One region of the Pseudomonas sp. NY15463 genome, then DNA from elsewhere that is predicted to be linked to it. Evidence: riboswitches for the same ligand, from Rfam matches in the RefSeq annotation. Region 1 holds a riboswitch; each other region holds the start of a gene.
What was found. A riboswitch is a leader RNA that binds a small molecule or an ion and turns the genes downstream of it on or off. The one in region 1 is predicted to bind cobalamin.
Positions count from the first base shown of each region.

Region 2: linked by a shared signal. The riboswitch ahead of cobO (cob(I)yrinic acid a,c-diamide adenosyltransferase) and the one ahead of ACNFIC_RS20215 (ABC transporter substrate-binding protein) in region 1 are both predicted to bind cobalamin.
Region 3: linked by a shared signal. The riboswitch ahead of ACNFIC_RS21980 (CbtB domain-containing protein) and the one ahead of ACNFIC_RS20215 (ABC transporter substrate-binding protein) in region 1 are both predicted to bind cobalamin.

Region 1 covers NZ_JBLUQD010000008.1:69,720-76,932, forward strand. Annotated here, with positions in the region: gene katG (catalase/peroxidase HPI) at 1-545, opposite strand, end outside; gene ACNFIC_RS20200 (LysR family transcriptional regulator) at 830-1,738, shown strand; gene ACNFIC_RS20205 (ATPase) at 1,840-2,433, shown strand; gene ACNFIC_RS20210 (DUF1624 domain-containing protein) at 2,703-3,869, shown strand; cobalamin riboswitch at 3,966-4,163, shown strand; gene ACNFIC_RS20215 (ABC transporter substrate-binding protein) at 4,289-5,302, shown strand; gene ACNFIC_RS20220 (FecCD family ABC transporter permease) at 5,299-6,315, shown strand; gene ACNFIC_RS20225 (ABC transporter ATP-binding protein) at 6,312-7,100, shown strand; gene ACNFIC_RS20230 (pseudoazurin) at 7,118-7,213, shown strand, end outside.
Region 2 covers NZ_JBLUQD010000010.1:51,659-58,871, reverse strand. Annotated here, with positions in the region: gene cbiB (adenosylcobinamide-phosphate synthase CbiB) at 1-525, opposite strand, end outside; gene bluB (5,6-dimethylbenzimidazole synthase) at 522-1,172, opposite strand; gene ACNFIC_RS22440 (cobyrinate a,c-diamide synthase) at 1,169-2,464, opposite strand; gene cobO (cob(I)yrinic acid a,c-diamide adenosyltransferase) at 2,461-3,072, opposite strand; cobalamin riboswitch at 3,183-3,403, opposite strand; gene ACNFIC_RS22430 (hypothetical protein) at 3,551-4,129, shown strand; gene ACNFIC_RS22425 (C40 family peptidase) at 4,258-4,791, opposite strand; gene ACNFIC_RS22420 (C40 family peptidase) at 4,937-5,575, opposite strand; gene hda (DnaA regulatory inactivator Hda) at 5,703-6,407, opposite strand; gene ACNFIC_RS22410 (AI-2E family transporter) at 6,551-7,213, opposite strand, start outside.
Region 3 covers NZ_JBLUQD010000009.1:137,073-144,285, forward strand. Annotated here, with positions in the region: gene cobN (cobaltochelatase subunit CobN) at 1-1,211, opposite strand, end outside; gene cobW (cobalamin biosynthesis protein CobW) at 1,215-2,282, opposite strand; cobalamin riboswitch at 2,383-2,580, opposite strand; cobalamin riboswitch at 2,643-2,866, shown strand; gene ACNFIC_RS21980 (CbtB domain-containing protein) at 2,965-3,150, shown strand; gene ACNFIC_RS21985 (CbtA family protein) at 3,161-3,856, shown strand; gene ACNFIC_RS21990 (cobalamin biosynthesis protein) at 3,856-4,266, shown strand; gene cobM (precorrin-4 C(11)-methyltransferase) at 4,292-5,044, shown strand; gene ACNFIC_RS22000 (DUF1272 domain-containing protein) at 5,110-5,352, shown strand; gene ACNFIC_RS22005 (response regulator transcription factor) at 5,549-6,163, shown strand; gene ACNFIC_RS22010 (transporter substrate-binding domain-containing protein) at 6,168-7,213, shown strand, end outside.

The sequences.
Region 1 (7,213 bases):
TACACGTCCTCGTCCGGTTCCCACACATCTGCGCGCCCGCCCGAGAAACCGAAGGTCTTGAAGCCCATGGACTCCAGAGCCACGTTGCCGGTGAGTACGATCAGGTCAGCCCAGGAGATCTTGTTGCCGTACTTCTGCTTGATCGGCCACAGCAGGCGCCGGGCTTTGTCCAGGCTGACGTTGTCCGGCCAGCTGTTGAGCGGCGCGAAACGCTGCTGACCAGACCCCGCGCCGCCTCGCCCGTCGCCGATGCGGTAGGTGCCGGCACTGTGCCAGGCCATGCGGATGAACAGCGGACCATAATGACCGAAGTCGGCAGGCCACCAGTCCTGGGAATCGGTCATCAGGGCCGTGAGGTCTTGCTTGAGGGCCTGGAAATCGAGGCTCTTGAACGCTTTGGCATAGTCGAAACCCGGATCCATCGGGTCGGACTTGCTGGAGTGCTGGTGAAGGATCTTCAGGTTGAGCTGGTCAGGCCACCAGTCACGGTTACTGGTGCCGCCACCGGCGGTTTGATGGAACGGGCATTTCGATTCGTTCGACATCTGCTTGTACCTTTTGGGTCGGGTCTGCTCATCAGGTGTCGTCGGTCTGAACCGACAAGCGGGTTTGCCAAAATCTCAGGACAGCGCTGGCTGGGTCTTGCACCCAGGTGCTCAAGCGCCAGACACATCGGCATTTCACGGGGCCACGGAAAGACTAGCCGAGCTTGGCCAGAGGTCTAATAGAGCCGCTATTGAGTGCCGATAGCCTGCGCACATCGGTACAAGCCAGGCGCGGCCGATCTGTGCTTGAATCGAGAGTCTTACTCCGTCCAAGGCCCCTGTGCATGAACCGCAACGACCTGCGCCGCGTCGACATGAACCTGTTGGTGGTGTTCGAAGCCCTGATGCTCGAACGCAACCTGACCCGCGTGGGCGAAAAGCTGTTCATCACCCAACCTACGGTGAGCGCTGCCCTGGCGCGCCTGCGCGACCTGTTCGACGACCCGTTGCTGATCCGCAACGGCCGGGCCATGGAGCCCACGCCCCGAGCCATGCAGATTTTCCACGAACTGGGCCCGGCCATGGACGTAATTTCCGCGGCAATCAGCCGTGCCAAGGCCTTCGACCCGGCTAGCAGCTGCAATGTGTTCCGTCTGGGCCTGTCGGATGATGCCGAGTTCGGCCTGTTCCCTGCCCTGCTCGAAGCGTTACGCCGTGAAGCGCCGCAAATCAGCGTGGTGGTGCGCCGCGCCAACTTTCTATTAATGCCGGGGCTGCTGGCCAGCGGCGAAATCTCAGTGGGTGTCAGCTACACCACCGACCTGCCGGCCAACGCCAAGCGCCGCAAGCTACGCGACATTGGCGTACGGGTGCTGCGCGCCGACGACCGGCCAGGGCCGCTGACCCTCGACGAATACTGCAACCGCCCTCACGTGATGGTGTCGTTTTCTGGCGACATGAGCGGCAACATCGACCTGGACCTGGCGCGCATAGGCCGCTGCCGCAAGGTGGTGTTGGCGGTGCCACAGTTCGGCAGTCTGCGGGCACTGCTGCGCAACACCGAGATGATCGCCACCGTCCCCGACTACGCCGCCTGTGCCCTGGCCGACGACGGCAGCTTGCGGGCAGACCCTGCGCCGTTCGAGATCAGCGAAGCGGAGCTGTCGATGGCCTGGAGCAGCGCCCACGACAACGACCCCGCCGAACGCTGGCTGCGTGAGCGTATCCTGCACTTCATGAGCAGTGCCCGCTGAATCATCGATCCTGTCGATAGCGACCATGCCTGCCATCGAGTTCCGTCGATGGCCGCAGACGACGAAGATAGCGCCATTGGATCTTCGACGAGGCACTCACCATGAAAACCGGCATGCTCGCCGCCCTGCTGGCCCTGTTCGCGACGCTCACAGGCTGCACCAGCCCTTCGACCAGCCAGGGGCACTTCTACTCAGCCACGGAACTGTCCAGCGTGTCCCTCAGCCATGGCCAGCATGTGGCAGTGTTGCTAGGCCGCAACGCCGCCGCCACCCTGGACTACCTACAGCGCCACCACGACGCCGCCGCACCGGCTAATGGCCAGGCCACCCCGGTGGCGACCCTGGGCGGTAACCAGGCGTACAACTGGCTGGCCAACTCCCTGGCCCAGCAGTTCGCCGAGGTGACGTTCTACGAAGACCTCGACACCCTGCTGGCCGACCGCCCCGATGTGATCGTGCTACTGGACACCCAGAGCCGCGTGGCGAGTGGCCCTGGCGGCGATATCCAGGCCAGTGTGGTCGCGCGATTCTTCGACGAGCAATTGACGTATATCGGGCGTGCCGAAGGCGTGGCGCGCCAGGCGGCGCAAGGCGCCACGGTGCTGCGCCAACTGGACGCCGTACAGGCGGTGCAGGCCGACGCGCTAAAACAGTTCGATGCGTCACTGCACCGGCTGATGCAAGGAGCCGCCTGAGCCGCGCACCGACTGAAGACGCCAGCCAGCATCCTCGCACTGGCGCAACGGCAGCGGTGAGCTGCCGCCCGAGCAGCGCCGGTAATCACCTGCGAACAGGCGGTTACTGCGTCTGCAAGCCCTGCGTATGCACAACATAACCGGCGCTGCCCCCCACGAACACCGCGAAGCAGCACGCATGCAGTGTCAGAAAGCACTATCCCAGAATGAATAAATAGTTATAAGATAACGTTTCATTTGACATCCATTCCTGCCTGCGACCTTTCCAGATGACAAGCGCTTCAGCCACCCCCACCCTGCTTACCCAGCGCCTGCAGAGCATCGACGCCCTGCGTGGCCTGGTGATCCTGTTCATGCTGCTCGACCACGTACGTGAGACCTTCTTCCTGCATCGCCAGGTCAACGACCCGATGAACGTCGACATCACCGAACCCAGCCTGTTCGCCAGCCGCACCCTGGCACACCTGTGCGCGCCGGTGTTCGTGCTGCTGACCGGCCTGTCGGCATGGCTGTATGGCGAGAAGCACCAAGGCCGGGGCGATGTCTCGGCGTTCCTGTTCAAGCGCGGGCTGTTCCTAGTGGCGCTGGAGTTCACCCTGGTGAATTTCGCCTGGACCTTCCAACTGCCACCCAGCGTGATCTACATGCAGGTGATCTGGGCCATCGGCGTGAGCATGATCGCCCTGTCACTGCTAGTGTGGCTGCCGCGTGCGGCGCTGGTGCTGCTGGGGGTCGCGATTGTCGCTGGGCATAACCTGCTCGATGGCCTGCACTTTGGCCCGGACTCGGCAATGCACGTGCCGTGGGCCATCCTGCATGACCGCGGCTGGCTGGAGGTATCCGACAGCCTGCGCCTACGCACTTCTTATCCGGTACTGCCGTGGATCGGGGTGATCACACTCGGTTATGCCCTGGGGCCGTGGTTCGGCCGCAACAGCCAGGCCTGCGTGCGTCAACGGCGCCTGCTGCTGGTCGGGGCTGGCGCGCTGTTGGGCTTTGCGGTGCTGCGTGCGTTCAATGGCTATGGTGAAGCGCCATGGCACAGCTACCCGTCATTCACCCAGACCCTGATGAGCGTGTTCAACGTCACCAAGTACCCACCTTCGCTGCTGTTCCTGAGCCTGACTCTGGGCTGCGGCCTGCTGTTGCTACGCGGCTTCGAGCGTGCAGGCACTGCACGCTGGATTGGCGTGCTGGCGGTATTCGGCGCCGCGCCGATGTTCTTCTACCTGCTGCACCTGTATGTGCTGAAGGTACTGTACGTGGCCTGCGTGGCACTGTTCGGGCTCAACCAAGGCGAGTACTTCGGCTTCAACGGCATCGCGGCGGTATGGCTCGCAGCAGTGCTGCTGGCCATCGCGCTGTACCTGCCGGTGCGCGCATTCGCCCGCCTGAAAGCCCGGCGCCGCGATATTGCCTGGCTCAAGTACCTTTGAAGACGCGCTGCGCGCTTCAAGTGGCTAGCTACGCTGCAAGAAAACACGCAACCGCTCTACTTGCAGCTTGCCGCTTGTAGCTTGCCACTCAAGGGGTCTACCATGCCCACCGCCGGTTTCCACACGGAATTAATAGGGAACTCCCGGGCCGCCCAGTGCGTGCCCAAGGGAACTGCCCCCGCAACTGTAGGTGCCGAGCCCGTGCCATCGATGCCACTGGAGACTCATCCGGGAAGGCTGGCGCAGGGCCTGGACGCACCAGTCAGGAGACCTGCCGGCATACATTCACCAACCGGCGGGGTGTCCGGGATGGCCATCTCCACCCCTTGCGGGTGCTGCCTGTCGACCTGTGCGCCAGGCCCGGCGATGCCTGTCCGTGCGCTCATTCCGTGCACCGTTCGATAGGAGATCGCCCGACCATGCTGCCCCGTTTAGCCACCCTGCTCGCCAGCCTTTCGCTGGCAAGCGTCGCTCAGGCCGCGGCCACTCAATACCCGCTCAGCGTCGACAACTGCGGCCTCGTGCAGACCTTCACCCAAGCGCCCGAGCGTGCGGTGACCATCGGCCAGGCCGGCACCGAAATACTCTACGCACTGGGCCTGGGCGACAAGCTGGCCGGCACTTCGCTGTGGTTCAACAACGTGCTGCCCGAGTTCGCCGCGCAGAATGCCAAGGTGCCACGTCTGGCCGACAACGATCCTAGCTTCGAGGCGGTAGTGGGCAAACGCCCGCAGTTAGTGACAGTGCAGTTCGAATGGATGGTCGGCGCCCAGGGCGTGGTGGCGACCCGCGAGCAGTTCAGCGAGCTGAAGATCCCGACCTATCTGCTGCCCAGCGACTGCGAGGGCAAGGACAACCTGGTGGGCGCCGACGGCACCCGCCTGCAGCCGTTCCAGGTCGACACCCTCTACAAGAGCGTTAGCCAGCTGGCCGAGATCTTCGATGTACAAGACCGCGGCGATGCGCTCAATGCCACGCTCAAGGGCCAGTTGGCCCACGCACAGCAGCAACTGGCCGGCAAGGACCTGTCCGGCACCAGCGCGCTGTTCTGGTTCTCCAGCGCCGACCTTGAGATGGACCCGTACGTGGCCGGTCGCCAGGGCGTGGCCGACTTCATGCTACAGACCCTGGGCGTGCGCAACGTTGTCGAGTCCAACGAAGAATGGCCGACCGTAGGCTGGGAAACCTTGGTAAAGGCCAACCCGACCTGGGTGATCATCGCCCGCATGGACCGCCGCCGCTTCCCCGCCGACGACTACCAGAAGAAGCTCGACTTCCTGCGTAACGACCCGGTGGCCAAGCACATGGACGCGGTCAAGCACGGCCGGGTGATCGTGCTCGACGCCGACGCCATGCAGGCCGGCATTCGCCTGTTCCGTGGCCTGGAGCGTTTGTCCGACGCTTTTGCCAGTGGTAAAGCCCCGCAATCATGAACCGTTTGCTACCCCTGAGCCTCGCAACCCTGATCGCCCTGCTAATGGCCCTGCTGGCCGGTATCGCCATCGGTGAAACCCGCCTGGGCGCCGAGCTTGTGTGGCAGGTGCTGGGCAACCACCTGTGGCAAGCCGGACATGTGCTCGACCCGATCGACGCCGGCATCGTGTGGAACTACCGCCTGCCGCGCACCCTGGTGGCGGCGGCCTGTGGCGCAGGCCTGGCCACCTGCGGGGTGATCCTCCAGGCGCTGTTGCGCAACCCATTGGCCGAGCCGTACCTGCTGGGGCTGTCGGCCGGTGCCTCCACCGGCGCTGTGGCAGTGGGCCTGCTGGGTTTGGGCGGCGCGGCATTATCGCTGTCCGGCGGCGCGTTCATCGGCGCCCTGGTGGCGTTCGGCCTGGTACTGGTGCTGGCGCGTGCCAGCGGCAGCAGCCAGAACAACGCCCAAGTGATCCTTGCGGGGATCGCCGGCTCGCAGTTGTTCACCGCGCTCACGGCGTTCCTGATCACCAAGTCGGCCACCGCCGAGCAGGCGCGCGGCATCATGTTCTGGCTGTTGGGTAACCTCAGCGGCGTGCGCTGGCCGTCGGTGTGGCAGGCGCTGCCGGTGGCCTTGCTGGGGCTGGGCGTTTGCCTGTGGCATCGGCGAGCACTGGACGCCTTCACCTTTGGCGCCGATTCGGCCGCCTCGCTGGGGGTACCGGTGCGCCGTACGCAGTTGCTGTTGATCAGTTGCGCAGCGCTAGTCACCGCCGTGATGGTCTCGATCGTCGGCGCCATCGGCTTCGTGGGGTTGGTGATTCCGCATGCCCTGCGCCTGCTGCTGGGCACCGGCCACAGCCGCCTGTTACCCGCCAGTGCGCTCGGCGGCGCACTGTTCCTGATCCTCGCCGACATTCTCTCGCGCACCCTGATCACCGGCCAGGTGATCCCGGTGGGCGTGGTCACCGCGCTGATCGGTGCGCCAGTGTTCGCGCTGATCCTGATCAGCCGCCGGGGGCGCCCATGACCGCCATGAACCTCTGCGCGCAGGCCCCGTTGAGCTGCCAAGGCCTCAGCCTGCGTCTGGCCGGCCGCGACGTGCTGCGGGGTATCGACCTCAGCGTGAACCCCGGTGAAACCTTGGGCCTGGTCGGCCCCAACGGCTCGGGCAAGTCGACTCTGCTCAAGCTGCTCGCCGGCCTGCGAGCGCCCAGCAGCGGCAGCGTACAGTTGCTCGGCGAGTCGCTGGCGAAGCTCCCGCGTCGGCGCATCGCCCAGTGCCTGGCGCTGGTCGAGCAGCAGGCCGATACCCTCGACAGCATCAGCGTGTTCGACGCCGTAGCCTTGGGCCGAACCCCGTGGCTGTCAGCCCTGACACCGTTCGGCAAGGCGGACCGAATCATCGTCGAACAGGCCTTGGCCGATGTCGACGCCACTCATTTGGCCGCGCGGCTATGGCGCGAGTTGTCCGGTGGCGAGCGCCAACGCGTGCACATCGCCCGCGCCCTGGCCCAACGCCCGCAGTTGTTGCTGCTGGACGAGCCAACCAACCACCTGGATATCCAGCACCAGTTGAGCCTGCTGCAGCAGGTGCAGGCCTTGCCAGTGACTACCGTGGTAGCCCTGCACGACCTCAACCAGGCTCTCACCTGTGATCGCCTGGCTGTGCTCGACCAGGGCCGTCTGGTCGCCCTCGGCGCCCCCGAAGCGGTGCTCACGCCCGAATGCTTGCTGCGTACCTTCGGCGTGCACGCCCACTACCTCACCGACCCTTACGATGGCGCGCGCATCCTGCGCTTTCGCGCCCCCTGAACCAGGACGTTCCGCCCATGCTGCCCCGCACCGCCGCCCTGCTGCTCGCCACGTTGCTGGCCACCCCCGTCGCCTACGCTGAGGTGCATGAGGTGAAGATGCTCAACCGTGGC
Region 2 (7,213 bases), on a different contig from region 1:
CATTGCATCCAGGGTATTGCTCAGGCGGTACAGCACGACGCCCGGCGCACCTGCGACGATGAACCAGAACAGCGCCGCGAACACCGCGTCGCTGCCATTTTCCAGAACCGATTCAGTGGCCGCGCGGGCCACAGCGGGCTCATCCAGCTCGCGGGTTTCACGACTGACCAGGTAGCCCACGCGCAGGCGAGCTTCATCCAGGTCGCCCTGGCGCAGGGCCTGGGCCACCGGCAGCACATGCTCGCCCAGGCTGCGCAGGCCCAGGGCGCAATACAGCGCCAGGACATCGACCAGCCAGCCGATATACGGCAACCACGACAGCAGCAGCGCGACCAGCGTCAGTGGCACCACGGCGATGAACCAGGCGCTGACGCCATGGCTGCGCCAACCGCGCCCGCCCGCGTTCAATCGGCGTTCGAGGTGCTTGGCCAGGTTGCCGAACCCCACCAGCGGGTGGCGTCGTTTCGGCTCGCCGAGCAGCGCGTCCAGGGCCACACCTGCAACGGTCAACAGGGCCACGCTCATGGCCGTTCTCCCCAATGGTTTTCGTACAGCATTTCACTCAAGGGGCGCTCTTTGGCCCAGTGTTCCATCACCAACATCGGCGCCGGGTAGAACTCGATCACCGGGCCCAGGCACAACACCGCCACGGGTTTTGCCCCGGCAGGCATGCCCAGCAGCTCGGCCAGCGCCTGCGGGTCGAACAACGACACCCAGCCCATGCCCAGCCCTTCGGCGCGGGCCGCCAACCACAGGTTCTGGATCGCGCAGGATAGCGAAGCCAGATCCATTTCCGGCAAGGTACGCCGGCCAAAGATATGCGGCTCGCGGTTGTCCATGAGCGCGGCCACCAGCACCTCGGCGCAATCGCCGATACCTTCGACCTTGAGCTTCATGAAATCGTCGGAACGCTCGCCCAGCGCCTCGGCGGTCAGCACACGCTCCTGTTCCACCAAACCCTGGATGCGCTCGCGCAGCGCACGCTGGCTGATGCGGATGAAGCGCCACGGCTGCATCAGCCCCACGCTGGGGGCCTGGTGCGCAGCGGCCAGTAGGCGGCCAAGCAGCGCGGGGGCCACCTCCCCCCCGGCGAAGTGGCGCATGTCGCGGCGCTCGCCGATAGCCCGGTAGATCGCCGCGCGTTCGGCCTCGCTGTAGGCGTGATCGCTCATGGTCGCAACAGCGCCGCCGCCGCATCGGGATTGGACGGGAAGTAGAAGTGCACGTAGGAGGCAGTCAACCGGCCCAGGCGATAGACCGCCTCGTTGCCTCGCCCACCGTTGGGGCTCAGGCCTCGAGCGATGGGCTCCAGCACGGTGCTGGTCAGCGAGTGGTGGTAGGTGTGCCCACGCAGGGTGCCTTCGGGCAACTCGACCGCTTGCAGCGCCAGGGCAGCCAAACGCTTCTGCATGGTTGCCTCACCAGGCAGCACACCAAGCAGTTCGGCACGTTCACCGGCCACATCGGTCAGCGCGTCGAGTAGATACAGCATGCCGCCGCACTCTGCCAGCAGTGGCTTGTCCTGGTCATGGTGGGCGCGAATCGCTTCGAGCATCGGCGCGTTGGCCGACAGTGCACGGTGATGCAGTTCAGGGTAGCCACCAGGCAGGTACAGGCTGTCTACCAACGGCAGCTCGCGGTCGTGCAGCGGCGAGAAGAATTCCAGTTGCGCGCCAAGGCTACGCAGTACGTCGAGGTTGGCGCCGTAGAGAAACGCGAAGGCTTCGTCACGGGCCACGCCGATGCGTACGCCGGACAATGATGCCGCGTGGCTGAGGGGGGCGGGCGCAGCGAAGCTCACCGGCGGAGGCAACGTTGCGTCACAGCTGGCGCCCAAGGCTTCGGCGGCGGCGTCCAGGCGAGCGTCAAGGTCGTTCAGCTCGCTGGCCTGCACCAGCCCCAGGTGTCGGCTGGGCAGTTCGATGCCGCGCTCGCGGGACAACCCGCCATACCAGCGCAGGCCTTCAGTCAGGCTACCTTCGAGCAACTGTGCGTGGCGCAAGCTCCCGACGCGGTTGGCCAGCACCCCTGCAAAGGGCAAGTCCGGCTGATAACGCGCCAGGCCAAGGGCCAGGGCGCCAAAGGTCTGGGCCATGGCCGTGCCGTCGATCACCGCCAGCACCGGCACGCCGAAATGCCGGGCCAGGTCCGCGCTGGACGGGGTGCCGTCGAACAGCCCCATCACCCCTTCGATCAGGATCAGGTCGGCCTCCTCGGCCGCCTCCCAGAGCAAGCGGCGGCTCTCGTCAGCGCCGATCATCCACAAGTCGAGTTGGTACACCGGTGCGCCACTGGCACGTTCGAGGATCATCGGGTCAAGGAAGTCCGGCCCGCACTTGAACACCCGCACCTTGCGCCCGAGGTTGCGGTGCAGGCGCGCCAGGGCGGCAGTGACCGTGGTCTTGCCCTGGCCCGAGGCCGGGGCGGCGATCAGAACCGCAGGGCATTGACGCGGCTGACTCACAGTTCAACGCCCTTCTGCGCGCGGATACCGGCCTGGAAAGCGTGCTTGAGCATGCCCATCTCGGTGACGGTGTCGGCCATCTCGATCATTTCGGGCTTGGCCCCACGGCCGGTGACGATCACGTGCTGCATCGGCGGGCGGGCCTGGATGTCGGCCAGTACCTGGTCAAGGTCGAGGTAGCCGTGCTTGAGGGCGATGTTCAGCTCATCGAGCACCACGAACTGTACCGAGGCATCCTGCAACAGCTGGCGCGACACGGCCCAGGCAGCTTCGGCGGCGGCGATGTCACGGGCACGGTCCTGGGTCTCCCAGGTAAAGCCCTCGCCCATCACGTGGTAGCGCACCTGCTCGGGGAAACGGCGGAAGAACAGCTCTTCGCCAGTGCTGTTGCGGCCCTTGATGAACTGCACCACGCCGCACTGCATGCCATGCCCGAGCGCGCGGGCGAGCATGCCGAAGGCCGAGCTGCTCTTGCCCTTGCCGTTGCCGGTCAGTACCAGCAACAAGCCGCATTCGTTGGGGGAATTGGCGATGCGTTCGTCGATGATCGCCTTCTTGCGCTGCATGCGCGCCAGGTGACGTTCGTCGCGTTCGGGGGATTCGCTCATCAGGGGTCTCCGCTGTCTGGCGCCAGGCGGCGACAGGTGAAAGGCGGGCAAACGGAGAACGCGCAGGGGCCGTGGCACAGGCCACATCGCACCGCGCATCACCCTCCGTGATGCCGTTGGCAGTTGCAGGCCGGTCTCCGGGCTCATGAGCGGGCCACAGGCCCTGACCGCGCGCCTTCCCGGGCCTAGGGCCCAGTGGCCTTGCGCGGCCTTCGACTCACCTACCGTTGCGGGGGCAGCGCCGGAATCGCACCTTGCAGGCGCACACCGGCTTCCCAGTTTCACCCCACCAAGCCAAGGCTCGCGAGGCACCTGAAACACGCGGCGAAGGTTAGAGGGTTGCACCGGGAGCGTCAATGAACGAAGGCCCGACTGAACCGGACCAATGGCCAATCTACCGGCTTGTGCCACACTGAGGGCAGTGATATCACTTAGCCAGCACTTAGGCGAATATCAAAACAAGAACAAGGAGCGCTGCATGCAGGGTCTAATCATCAACAACCCGAACCTCGAATTCCTGCGCCCGGCACTGGAACGTTGGGTCGACTGCATCGACCGCTTCAACCAGTTCCAGGGCGATAACGATGCGCCCTACTGGCATGGCACCACGGCCAACGTGGGCTTGCTCGCCGCCGCCGCCTGGCAAGGTGAACTGGTGGCACTGCCGCAATCGACCAGCAAGAAACAGCGTGATGAAGGCGACCGCGAAGGCCGCTGCGACCTGACCCTCTGCAGCGCCGAGGCGACGATTCACCTGCATGCAGGTCAACGCTGGCCGCGCCTAGCCCGCCTGGACCTGTCCGCAGCACTGCTGGAAACGTCCCTGCAGGCCAAATGTATCGCCTACGCCAGCCAACTCAAGGCCGGTGCGCTGTTCGCCACGCCCTGGAAAGCCGGCCAGCACGCCAGTCCCGAGGAACTGCAAGACCTGGTCGACGACCTGCACAAGCACAGTGCCTGCGCGGTGGCCTGGTACTTCCCCTATGCCTATCGCAAGCTGCACAACGAATTGGGGCAATACTTCCCCGGCGTGGCGCTGCTGCTCAAGCAGGCCTGAAGGGAAACCGCGCGCAGGCTTGCGCAAAAACGGCGTGTCGTGCGCCGACCGCAGGCCTTGGCGGGTAGCGACGGGCTACGTGATCTGGTTCATCTGCCAGGCCCGAAGCACCTGGCAAGCGCGGAAACTTATGGGTTCTGCGCCAGATGCCCCGCAGGCAGCACGCGCTTGGCTTGCAAGTAAGCCTTCGACCAATAGCTGTTGGACAGATAATCCAGACGCACCGTGCCGCCGGTAGAAGGTGCGTGCACGAAACGGCCTTCGCCTACGTAGATGCCAGCATGGCTCACCTGCCCGCCGCCATTGGTGGCGAAGAACACCAGATCGCCAGATTGCAGGGCATTGATCGCCACGCTTGGCGCGCGCATGCCAATCATGTCACGGGTGGTGCGCGGCAAGCTGATGCCAGCGGCGTCGCGGTACACATAGCCGATCAGGCCGCTGCAGTCGAAACCCGAGTCCGGGGTATTACCGCCCCAACGATAGGGCGTTCCCACCAGACCAATCGCGCGAAACAGCACATCTTCGGCCACCGGCGAGGACGGTTGCGACTGATTGAAGGTGACGGGAGGATAGACCGGCGCCGGGGCCGGAACATGGCTGGAACAGGCCGCCAGCAGGGCCACCAGCCAAAGCAATGCGAAACGCGCCAACATCGCCATGATCGAACATCCTGTCGTGAATACTCCGGCCGCAGCCGAAGGCGAAAAGAGTTGAGAAATTAGATTAGACGCTTTCTGTAAATGCGCACGGCGGCGAGCTTTTCAGCTACGCCGCCGTGGCAGGGTACAGCATTTTGACATCAAATCAATTGCGCGAGAGCGTGGTGCTCGGGGCCATCGCCAGGGCGCGCTTGGCTTCGATGAAGGTCTTGCTCCAGTAGCGATCGCTCAGGTTGTCGATGCGCACACCACCGCTGCGGCGGCTGCTGGAGTGGATGAACTGGTTGTCGCCCAGGTAGATGCCGGCATGGCTGACGCGACCACGGCCGTTGGTGCTGAAGAACAGCAGGTCACCCGGCTTGAGCTTGTTGCGTGCGACCTTGGGGGCATCGACGTTGATCATTTCGCGAGTCGAGCGCGGCAGGTTCATGCCTGCTTCTTCGCGGAACAGGTAGCCGATGAAACCGCTGCAGTCGAAGCCGGACTTCTCGGAAGTACCGCCGAAGCGATAGCGGGTACCGATCAGCGACATACCACGCTCGAGGATGCTGTCGGCCAGCACCGGAAGCTGATAAGGCTTGCTGTTGCTGGAGAAGGCGTCGAGGTCTTCTTCATTAGCCAGCTCTTCCTCGGTGAATACGGAAGAGGTGGGCGCCTTGATCTTGGCCGATTGCTCGGCGACCAGGCGATGATCCTGTGATTGAGTGGCCGGACCTTGGGAGGCGCAACCGAACAGCAGGGTGGCAAGTGCAAGTGGCACGAGGGGTGCGAAGCGCTTCAGCATGGGCACGACCGTGTCTGTAGTCCTTTAGAAGGTGGAAACTATGCCCTCTATCGTGACCATTTGCAAATTTTATCGAAAAACATGTGACTTTTGCGTTTTTCCGCTCTGGTGCCGTGTTTTCAAGGGCTTACCAGCCCAGGGTTTCCTTGAGAAACGGAATGGTCAGCTTACGCTGGGCTTGCAACGAGGCCTGATCGAGGCGTTCGAGCAGGTCGAACAGTGCGCTCATGCTGCGCGTGCCACGGGTGAGGATGAAGTGGCCGACCTCGTCGGTCAGGTGCAGGCCGCGACGCGAGGCGCGCAGTTGCAGGGCACGCAGCTTGTCCTCGTCGGACATGCCGCGCATCTGGAAAATCAACGCCAGGGTAAGCCGTGACTTGAGGTCGGCCAGCTTGATCGGCAACTCGCGCGGCGAGCTGGAGGCGGCTAGCAACAGGCGCCTGCCACTGTCACGCAGGCGATTGAACAGGTGGAACATGGCCTCTTCCCAATCGGCCTTGCCGGCGATCACGTGCAGGTCGTCGATACACACCAATTCGTACTGTTCGAGGTGATCGAGCAGTTCGACGCCACGTTCGAGCAGTTGCGCCAGCGGCAGGTACACCGCCGGCTCGCCCAGTTGCTGGAAGCGCTGGGTGGCAGCTTGCAGCAGGTGGGTACGCCCCACGCCCTGCTTGCCCCACAGGTAGATGAGGCTTTCGGTCCAGCCGGCGTCGGCTTCGCACAGCCGCTCGACATAGCCCAATGCCGCGGCATTGGCGCCCGGGTAGTAGTTGATGAAGGTGGCGTCATCGCGCAGACGCACACCCAAGGGCAACTGGATCGGTTTCATGCTCGCGGGTGGTCGCAGGGACCACAGGGGGCCTTTGATGAACAGTGTGCAAAGTCTATACCCGCAACGCGGGCGGCACAATCGGGCAGCGCAAGAGCGTCAGTAAAATCAAGCAGTTGCGCATTACGATGCGTGCCGCGCGGTCAAAGGTCCGGATCGATTTGCCCCGCGTACATGTCCGACTCTTTATAGAGCGCGTGCACATGGCGCAGCAACACCATGATCACCGCCGCCACCGGCAGCGCCAGCAGCACGCCGGTGAAGCCGAACAGCTCACCGCCAGCAAGAATCGCGAAGATCACCGCAACGGGGTGCAGGCCGATGCGGTCCCCCACCAGCAGCGGCGTGAGCACCATGCCCTCGAGGGCCTGACCGACCATGAACACGGCCACGATACCCAGCATCGGGTACAACTCGCCGCCGAACTGGAACAATCCGGCGACGATGGCCGCGCCGATGCCAATGATGAACCCCATGTACGGCACGATGGCCGCCAGTCCCGCGAGCATCCCGATCAGCAGACCCAGCTCCAGCCCCACTAGCATCAGTCCGGTGGAATAGATGACGCCCAGCGCCAGCATCACCAGCAATTGCCCACGCACGAATGCCCCTAGCACCTCATGGCACTCCCCGGCCAGTGCCACCACCTGCGGCTCGCGCTGGCGCGGCAGCAAGCTGCGCAGCTTGGCCATCATCAGGTCCCAGTCGCGCAGCAGATAGAAGCCCACCACCGGGATCAGCACCAGGTTGGCCAGCCAGCCGATCAGCGCCAGGCTCGATGCGGTGGCCTGGGACAGCAGCATGCC
Region 3 (7,213 bases), on a different contig from region 1:
GCGCCCGGAGTGTCCAGGCCTACGCCGTTGCCAATGCGCCCATCGCGAGTCGGGTAGTTGGCCAGCACCAGGGCCACGCGTTTTTCCTGATTGTCCAGGCGCTGTAGCACCACCCAGCGCCGGGCAAGCTCGGCGACAAAATCCATGCGTTCGGGATGCGCGCGGTAACACACGACATCCGACTGGCTGCGCTCGCTGCGCCAGGCCAGGTCCTTGAAACTCACAGGTCGGGTGATGATGCGCCCGTCCAGCTCCGGCAAGGCGATATGCATGGCCAGGTCCCGGGCACCCAGGCCCTGCTCGCTCTGCTCCCAGGCTGGCTGGTTGTCCTGGGCACAGATTGCCTGCAGCACCGGTACGTCGCGACGCAGTGGACGCAAGTTGGGCCGCTCGGGGCTGGACAAGGCGAACCCTGTGGTGTTGATCACCACCTGCGCCTGCACCTCATCGAGCCACTGCTCGACCTGATCCAGGCAACCGGCCTCCTTGAGACTGGCCACGGCAATCGGCAGCGGGTTCAGGCCACAGGCCTGTAAACGCTGGCAGAACACGTCGATGAACGCGGTGTTGGCTGCCTGCAAGTGCGAGCGATAGAACAACAACGGCGCCACCGGCCATTGTGGGTTCCATTCGGCGTACCAGTCCTGTAGCTGCGCGCTGGGCCTGGCCGGGTGGTACACCGCCGTGCGCGGCAACGGCTGCGGTTCATCCCAGGCGTAGTCACGTCCAAGCCACTGGCTGGCCAGGCAGTTGAACAGGTTGACGGCGTTCGCCTTGCCACCCTGGCGCAGGTAGTGCCAGAGGCGCTCGGCCTGCTCGCCGCGCACGCTGCCGAGCCCCGTGAGTTCGGGATCGGGGCGGTCGTCGCCGGGCACCAGGATCAGGTGCACGCCACGGCTGGCCAGTTCCACCAGTTGCTCGACACCGTAGCGCCAGTAACCCACGCCGCCGTGCAGGGAGACCAGGATCACCTTGGCATGGCGCAACACCTGGTCGACATACAGGTCGACCGATGCGTGGTTCTGCACCTGCATCGGGTTGGCCAGACGCAGGCTGGGGAAATCGTCCGGCAACTGCTCGGCGGTATCGGCGAGCAGTGCCAGGTGCGAATCGCCGCTGCAGAGAATCACCAGCTCTGCCGGGGTCTGGCCGAGGTCGGCGATGCTGTCGTCCGGCACGAAGCCGCCGGGCTGGGTCCGCAGCAGGTGCATCGGTCAGGCGCCCAGGGCCTGGCGCAAGCGCGCCTCCAGCTGATTGGCGTCCAGATCCTGGCCAATCAGTACCAGACGGGTGATGCGCGGCTCATCCTGACGCCAGGCGCGGTCGAAGTGCTTGTCGAAACGCGTACCCACGCCCTGGATCAGCAGACGCATCGGCTTGCCGGGGATGGCGGCGAAGCCCTTGGCGCGCAGGATGCCGAACTCGGTGACCAATTGGTTCAGGGCCTCGAGCAGCAGGCCTTCGTCGGCCTCGGGCAGGTCGATGGAAATGGAATCGAAGGCGTCATGGTCGTGGTCGTCGTGCTCATCGCCGTCATGGTGCGAGTCGTGGTGGGTGCGACGACCATCGATGTGCGCCTCGGACTGCGCGCCCACGCCCAGCAGCACGTCCAGCGGCAGACGACCGCTGCTGGCTTCGATCACCTTGACCGCTGGCGGCAGCTCTTCGGCCACCTCGGCACGCACCTTGGCCAAGCCCTCGGCGTCGATCAGGTCGGCTTTGTTCAGCACTACCAGGTCGGCGCTGGCCAGTTGGTCGGCGAACAGTTCATGCAGGGGCGATTCGTGGTCCAGGTTGGGGTCGAGCTTGCGCTGGGCATCCACCTGCTCGGGGTAGGCGGCGAAGGTGCCGGCAGCCACGGCTGGGCTGTCGACCACGGTGATCACCGCATCGACGGTGCAGGCGTTACGGATTTCAGGCCACTGGAAGGCCTGCACCAGCGGTTTGGGCAGTGCCAGGCCGCTGGTTTCGATGAGGATGTGATCCAGGTCGCCGCGGCGTGCCACCAGTTCGCGCATCACCGGGAAGAACTCTTCCTGCACGGTGCAGCACAGGCAGCCGTTGGCCAGCTCGTAAACCCGGCCGTTGGCTTCTTCTTCGCTGCAGCCGATGCTGCATTGCTTGAGGATTTCGCCGTCGATGCCCAGCTCGCCGAACTCATTGACGATCACCGCGATGCGGCGGCCCTGGGCGTTGTCGAGCATGTGGCGCAGCAGCGTGGTTTTACCCGAGCCGAGAAAGCCGGTGACGATGGTGACGGGAAGCTTGGCCAGTGTTTTCATGTCGCAGTGCCCTTGGCAGCTATGGCGCGGGCAAGCGGTACGACAGCCACGGGCGTTGCCGGCCGGGCGCGTTCGCCACCGGATCACCCCGCCCGGTTGAATGTCGAAAACGTCGCGAGGCAGGTCTCCTGGCTTGCACGGTGCCGGCCAAAGCCGACCGGCTGGCGCCTTCCCGCGCGCTGCGCAGTGGCTGTGCCAGACCTTTGAGTGCCTACAGTTGCGGGGGCAGCCGCGGCTTCTACCGCGTTCCCGTCTTAGCTCCGGCGCGCGCCGGAGAACCTCGAACCGGCAAGGCTACGCAGTGCTCGCACGACGGTCAACCGCCCGACACGATTGACGCACGTCCGGCCGCGTGATTTGCTAGCGCCCTTGCGTCAAGGTGCCCCTTTGGGGGTGAAACGGGAAACCGGTGCGTCGTGCGTCTATCGAAAAGGCCCGACAAGGCCGGTGCTGCCCCCGCAACGGTAAGCGAGCAAGGCGTCTGATCCACTGTGCCAGTAGTCCGGCATGGGAAGGTGACGCCAACGCTGGAGCCAGGCTCCACCTCGCCAGCCCGGAGACCGGCCTTGCGTGCTACCAACACCCCGCGGTGGGCGGGCGCTGTCGTACTCCCTGGGCCATTTCGCGCCCGGGGCCGCCGCGCTTGCCCGTTGCCAAAACAAAAGCAGCAGAGGAACGCGTCATGCCTATCAGCAGTGCCAAACACAGCATCGCCACCCCGGTTACCCTCAGCCAGCGTCTGGTCATCGCGGTGGGCGCCTGCCTGCTGGGCCTGAGCCTGGTATATTTCGCCGGTTTCTCGCACATCGAGGCGGTACACAACGCTGCTCACGACACCCGCCACAGCGCCGCATTCCCCTGCCACTGAGTAGCCCAGCATGATCATGCGCATTGCCCGCACGGCGGGTTTCAGCGGGCTGCTCGCCGCCCTGCTGTTGACGTTGCTGCAGAGCTTCTGGGTGGCCCCGCTGATTCTGCAGGCAGAAACCTACGAAAGCGCCGCACCAGTCACCGAACACCACGAACACGGCAATGCCACTGCGACCCACGAACATGAACACAGCGCCGAAGCCTGGGCGCCGGAAGACGGCTGGCAACGGGTGCTGTCCACCACCGGTGGCAATCTGGTGGTTGCCGTGGGGTTCGCGCTGATCCTAGTGGCCCTGTATAGCTTGCGCGCCCCCGGCCGGACCAGCACGGGCGCTTGGTGGGGCCTGGCCGGCTTTGCAGTGTTCTGTCTGGCACCGACCCTGGGCCTGCCGCCGGAACTGCCAGGCACTGCCGCCGCCGATCTGGGGCTGCGCCAAAGTTGGTGGATCGGCACTGCGGCCGCTACGGCCGCAGGCCTGGCACTGCTGGTGTTCGCCCGGCATTGGCTGTTCAAGGTGCTTGGCGTGGCGCTGCTGGCGATCCCGCACGTGATCGGCGCACCGCAGCCGCCCGTGCACGAAAGCCTGGCGCCCGAAGCGCTCGAAACGCAGTTCAAGGTCGCTTCCTGGCTAACCAACGCCGCGTTCTGGCTGGCCCTTGGCCTGCTCAGCGCCTGGCTGTATCGCCGCTCCAGCCAAGCCTGATGGCGGCCTGTACACAACCGCCTGCGCTGTTCGCGGGCTTTGGCTGCCGTCGCGGCTGCCCGGTAGAGACCCTGGCCGCCCTGCTGCGCCGGACCCTCGCCGGGCATGGCCTGCCCGTCAGCGCCTTGCGCGGTATCGCCAGCATCCACGCCAAAGCCCGCGAGCCAGGGCTGCTAGCCTTGGCCGAGCACCTGGACCTGCCACTTGTCTGCTTCGACGCAGGACACCTGCTGACCTTCGAGCCACTGCTCAGCCAGCGTTCGGCCGCCGCCTTCGCCCAAACCGGTTGCTGGGGCGTGGCCGAGAGCGCAGCATTGTGTTTGGCCGCCAGCCAGACCCAACAGCCACGCCTACATGTGCCCCGCCAAGTCTTGGGTGGCGCAACCCTAGCGCTGGCCTGCGGCGGATAATCCGTACTTTTTGCAAGGATCCTTCATGACGGTCTACTTCATCGGCGCAGGCCCCGGCGACCCGGAATTGATCACGGTCAAAGGCCAACGCCTGATCCGCCAATGCCCGGTGATCATCTATGCAGGCTCCCTGGTCCCTCCGGCGGTACTCGAAGGCCACAGCGCCAGCCATGTGATCAACAGCGCCGAACTCCACTTGGAGCAGATCATCGAGACCATGCGCCAAGCCCACGCCAACGGCCAGGACGTGGCCCGGGTGCACAGTGGCGATCCGAGTTTGTACGGTGCCATTGGCGAGCAGATTCGCCACCTGCGCGAACTGGGCATCGACTACCAGATCATCCCCGGAGTCACCGCCACCGCGGCCAGTGCAGCCCTGCTCGGCTGCGAACTAACGCTACCGGATGTAGCACAGACCGTGATCCTCACCCGCTACGGCGACAGCTCGCCGATGCCAGCCGGCGAACAGCTTGCCGACCTGGCCCGGCACCGCAGCACGCTGGCCATCCACCTGGGCATTCGCAACTTGGCGCGCATCGTCGAGGAACTGCTGCCGCACTACGGCGCGCAGTGTCCGATAGCCGTGGTGCACCGCGCCACCTGGCCCGACCAGGACTGGGCCAGAGGCACCCTGGCAGATATCGTCGAGCACGTCGCACGCAAAGGCTTCCGGCGTACCGCGCTGATTCTGGTCGGGCATGTGCTGGGCGATGCGCCGTTCGCCGACTCGGCGCTGTACCGCGCCAGCCATGCCCACCTTTACCGCCCGGGCACTTGAGCTGATTGCTCGATCACGCTACGACGTAGCACACTGGTGCTCCCCTACCGACAGAGGCCATGACCATGCTCGAACTGCGCCCCAACTGTGAATGTTGTGACCGTGACCTGCCGGCCGATAGCCCGGATGCAGTCATCTGCTCGTTCGAATGCACGTTCTGCCAAGACTGCTCCGTCGAGCGCCTTCAGGGCCGCTGCCCCAATTGCGCCGGCCAACTGAGCCCCCGCCCGACCCGTGTTGGCCAGGCCTTGCAGAATAACCCTGCTTCCACTCAACGGGTCGTGAAGGCCCATAGCACCTGCGTTTGAGTCTCGAAGCACGAGGGCGGTCCTACGCCATCTTGTAGTCCTTTTCAACAAAACCCTGTTGTATTTTCAACACGCCTATACTGTCCTATTACCAAGGCTCCTGAATCTCCGTAATGTGCGCTCCCCCCAGCTCTGCAGCCCCAGGCCGAGCCTGCTGGTTGGCTGGAAGCGAGCACTTTTGAACAGGAGTTTAACCATGACATCCGTGCTGCTGGTCGATGACCATCACATCGTTCGTCTTGCCGTGCGCATGCTGTTGGAGCGTGAGCGGTTCACCGTGGTCGGCGAGACCGGCAAAGGCAAGGAGGCAGCCAGCCTCGCGATGCAAACCCGGGCCGAGGTTGTCATTCTCGACATCGGCTTGCCGGACCTTGACGGCATGGAGGTGATCAAGCGCCTCAAGCTGCTGGAGCCGCCCCCGAAGATCATGGCCTTGACCGGCCAACCTGCCGACCTGTACGTGCGCCGCTGCATGGATGCCGGCATCAGCGCCTTCGTCAACAAGGACGAGGACCTCGATGCTTTGGTGTTCGCCCTCAAGGCCCTGGTCAAGGGCTACTCGACCTTTCCCCAAATGGCGGTCAACAGTAACTCCCTGGAAAGCGAAAGCGAACGCCTCAAATGCCTGTCAAACCGCGAGATGGAGGTGTTGCGCAGGCTGTGCGCCGGCCAATGCAACAAGCTGATCGGCGAGCAGATGAACCTCAGTGCCAAGACCATCAGCACCTACCGTGGGCGTATCCTGGAAAAGCTCAAGGCCGAGTCGCTGGTGGAGATGGTCGATCTGGCCAAACGCAACAAAGTGGTCTGATCCAGTGTACAAAGGGCCTGCGCTTTGCCTGCTGCTGGTCGCGCTGATACCTTGGGCGCACGCCGAAACTGCGAGTGAAAGCCGCCACTTGCTGGCACGCTCGCACAGCGCGGCGTCCACTCTGAATCTAACCTTGCCTGACCGGGCATGGCTGACCACCCACGGCGATTTGCGCCTTGGCATCTCGCATCCTGATTACCCGCCCTTCGACATCAACGCCAGCCAGGCGGACTACGAAGGGCTGAGCGCCGACTACGCCGGGCTGATCGGCGAGCAGCTCGGGGTCTCGTTCCAGATCAAGCGCTACCCGACCCGCGCCCTGGCCATCGCGGCGTTGCACCGCGGCGAGATCGACCTGCTGGGCACCTCGAACGCGTTCGAGGCTGCCGATGCGGAGCTGACTCTGAGCCAGCCCTATGCCGACGACCTGCCAGTGATCGTTGCACGTCAGGGCCAGTCGCTACGCGAACCCGGCGCCATGTCCGGGGTACGCCTGGCCATGGTCGATCACTACCTGCCCCTGGAAACCGCACAGCAGCTCTACCCTGACGCCCGCCTCAGCCTGTATCGCTCGACCCTATCGGCCGTCGCGGCGGTCGCGCTGGGCCAGGCCGATGCCTACCTGGGCGATGCAATCAGTACCGACTACGTGATCGGCAAGGGGTATCAGGAAATGGTCAGGATCGATCACTTCGTCATGGCTCCGGCCGGGGCTTTCGCGTTCGCCCTGGATCGCGACAACACGCGCCTGCTGCGTCTGGTCGATACCGCCCTGTTGCGGATCGCTGACAGCGAACGCCTGAACATCCTGCGTCGCTGGACACGAGGCAGCACGACCACGCTACTCAAGCGCAACCTGGACGCACTCACCGCCGAGGAGCGGGCGTGGATCGAACATCACCCTCGCATCCGCGTGATGATCAACACCAGCCTCGCACCCGTCACCTTCAGCGATGCGCAAAGACAACCGCGCGGGCTGGCCATCGATGTGCTCGAACAAATCAGTCGGCGCACCGGCCTGCATTTCGACATGGTCGAGTCGGACTCCTT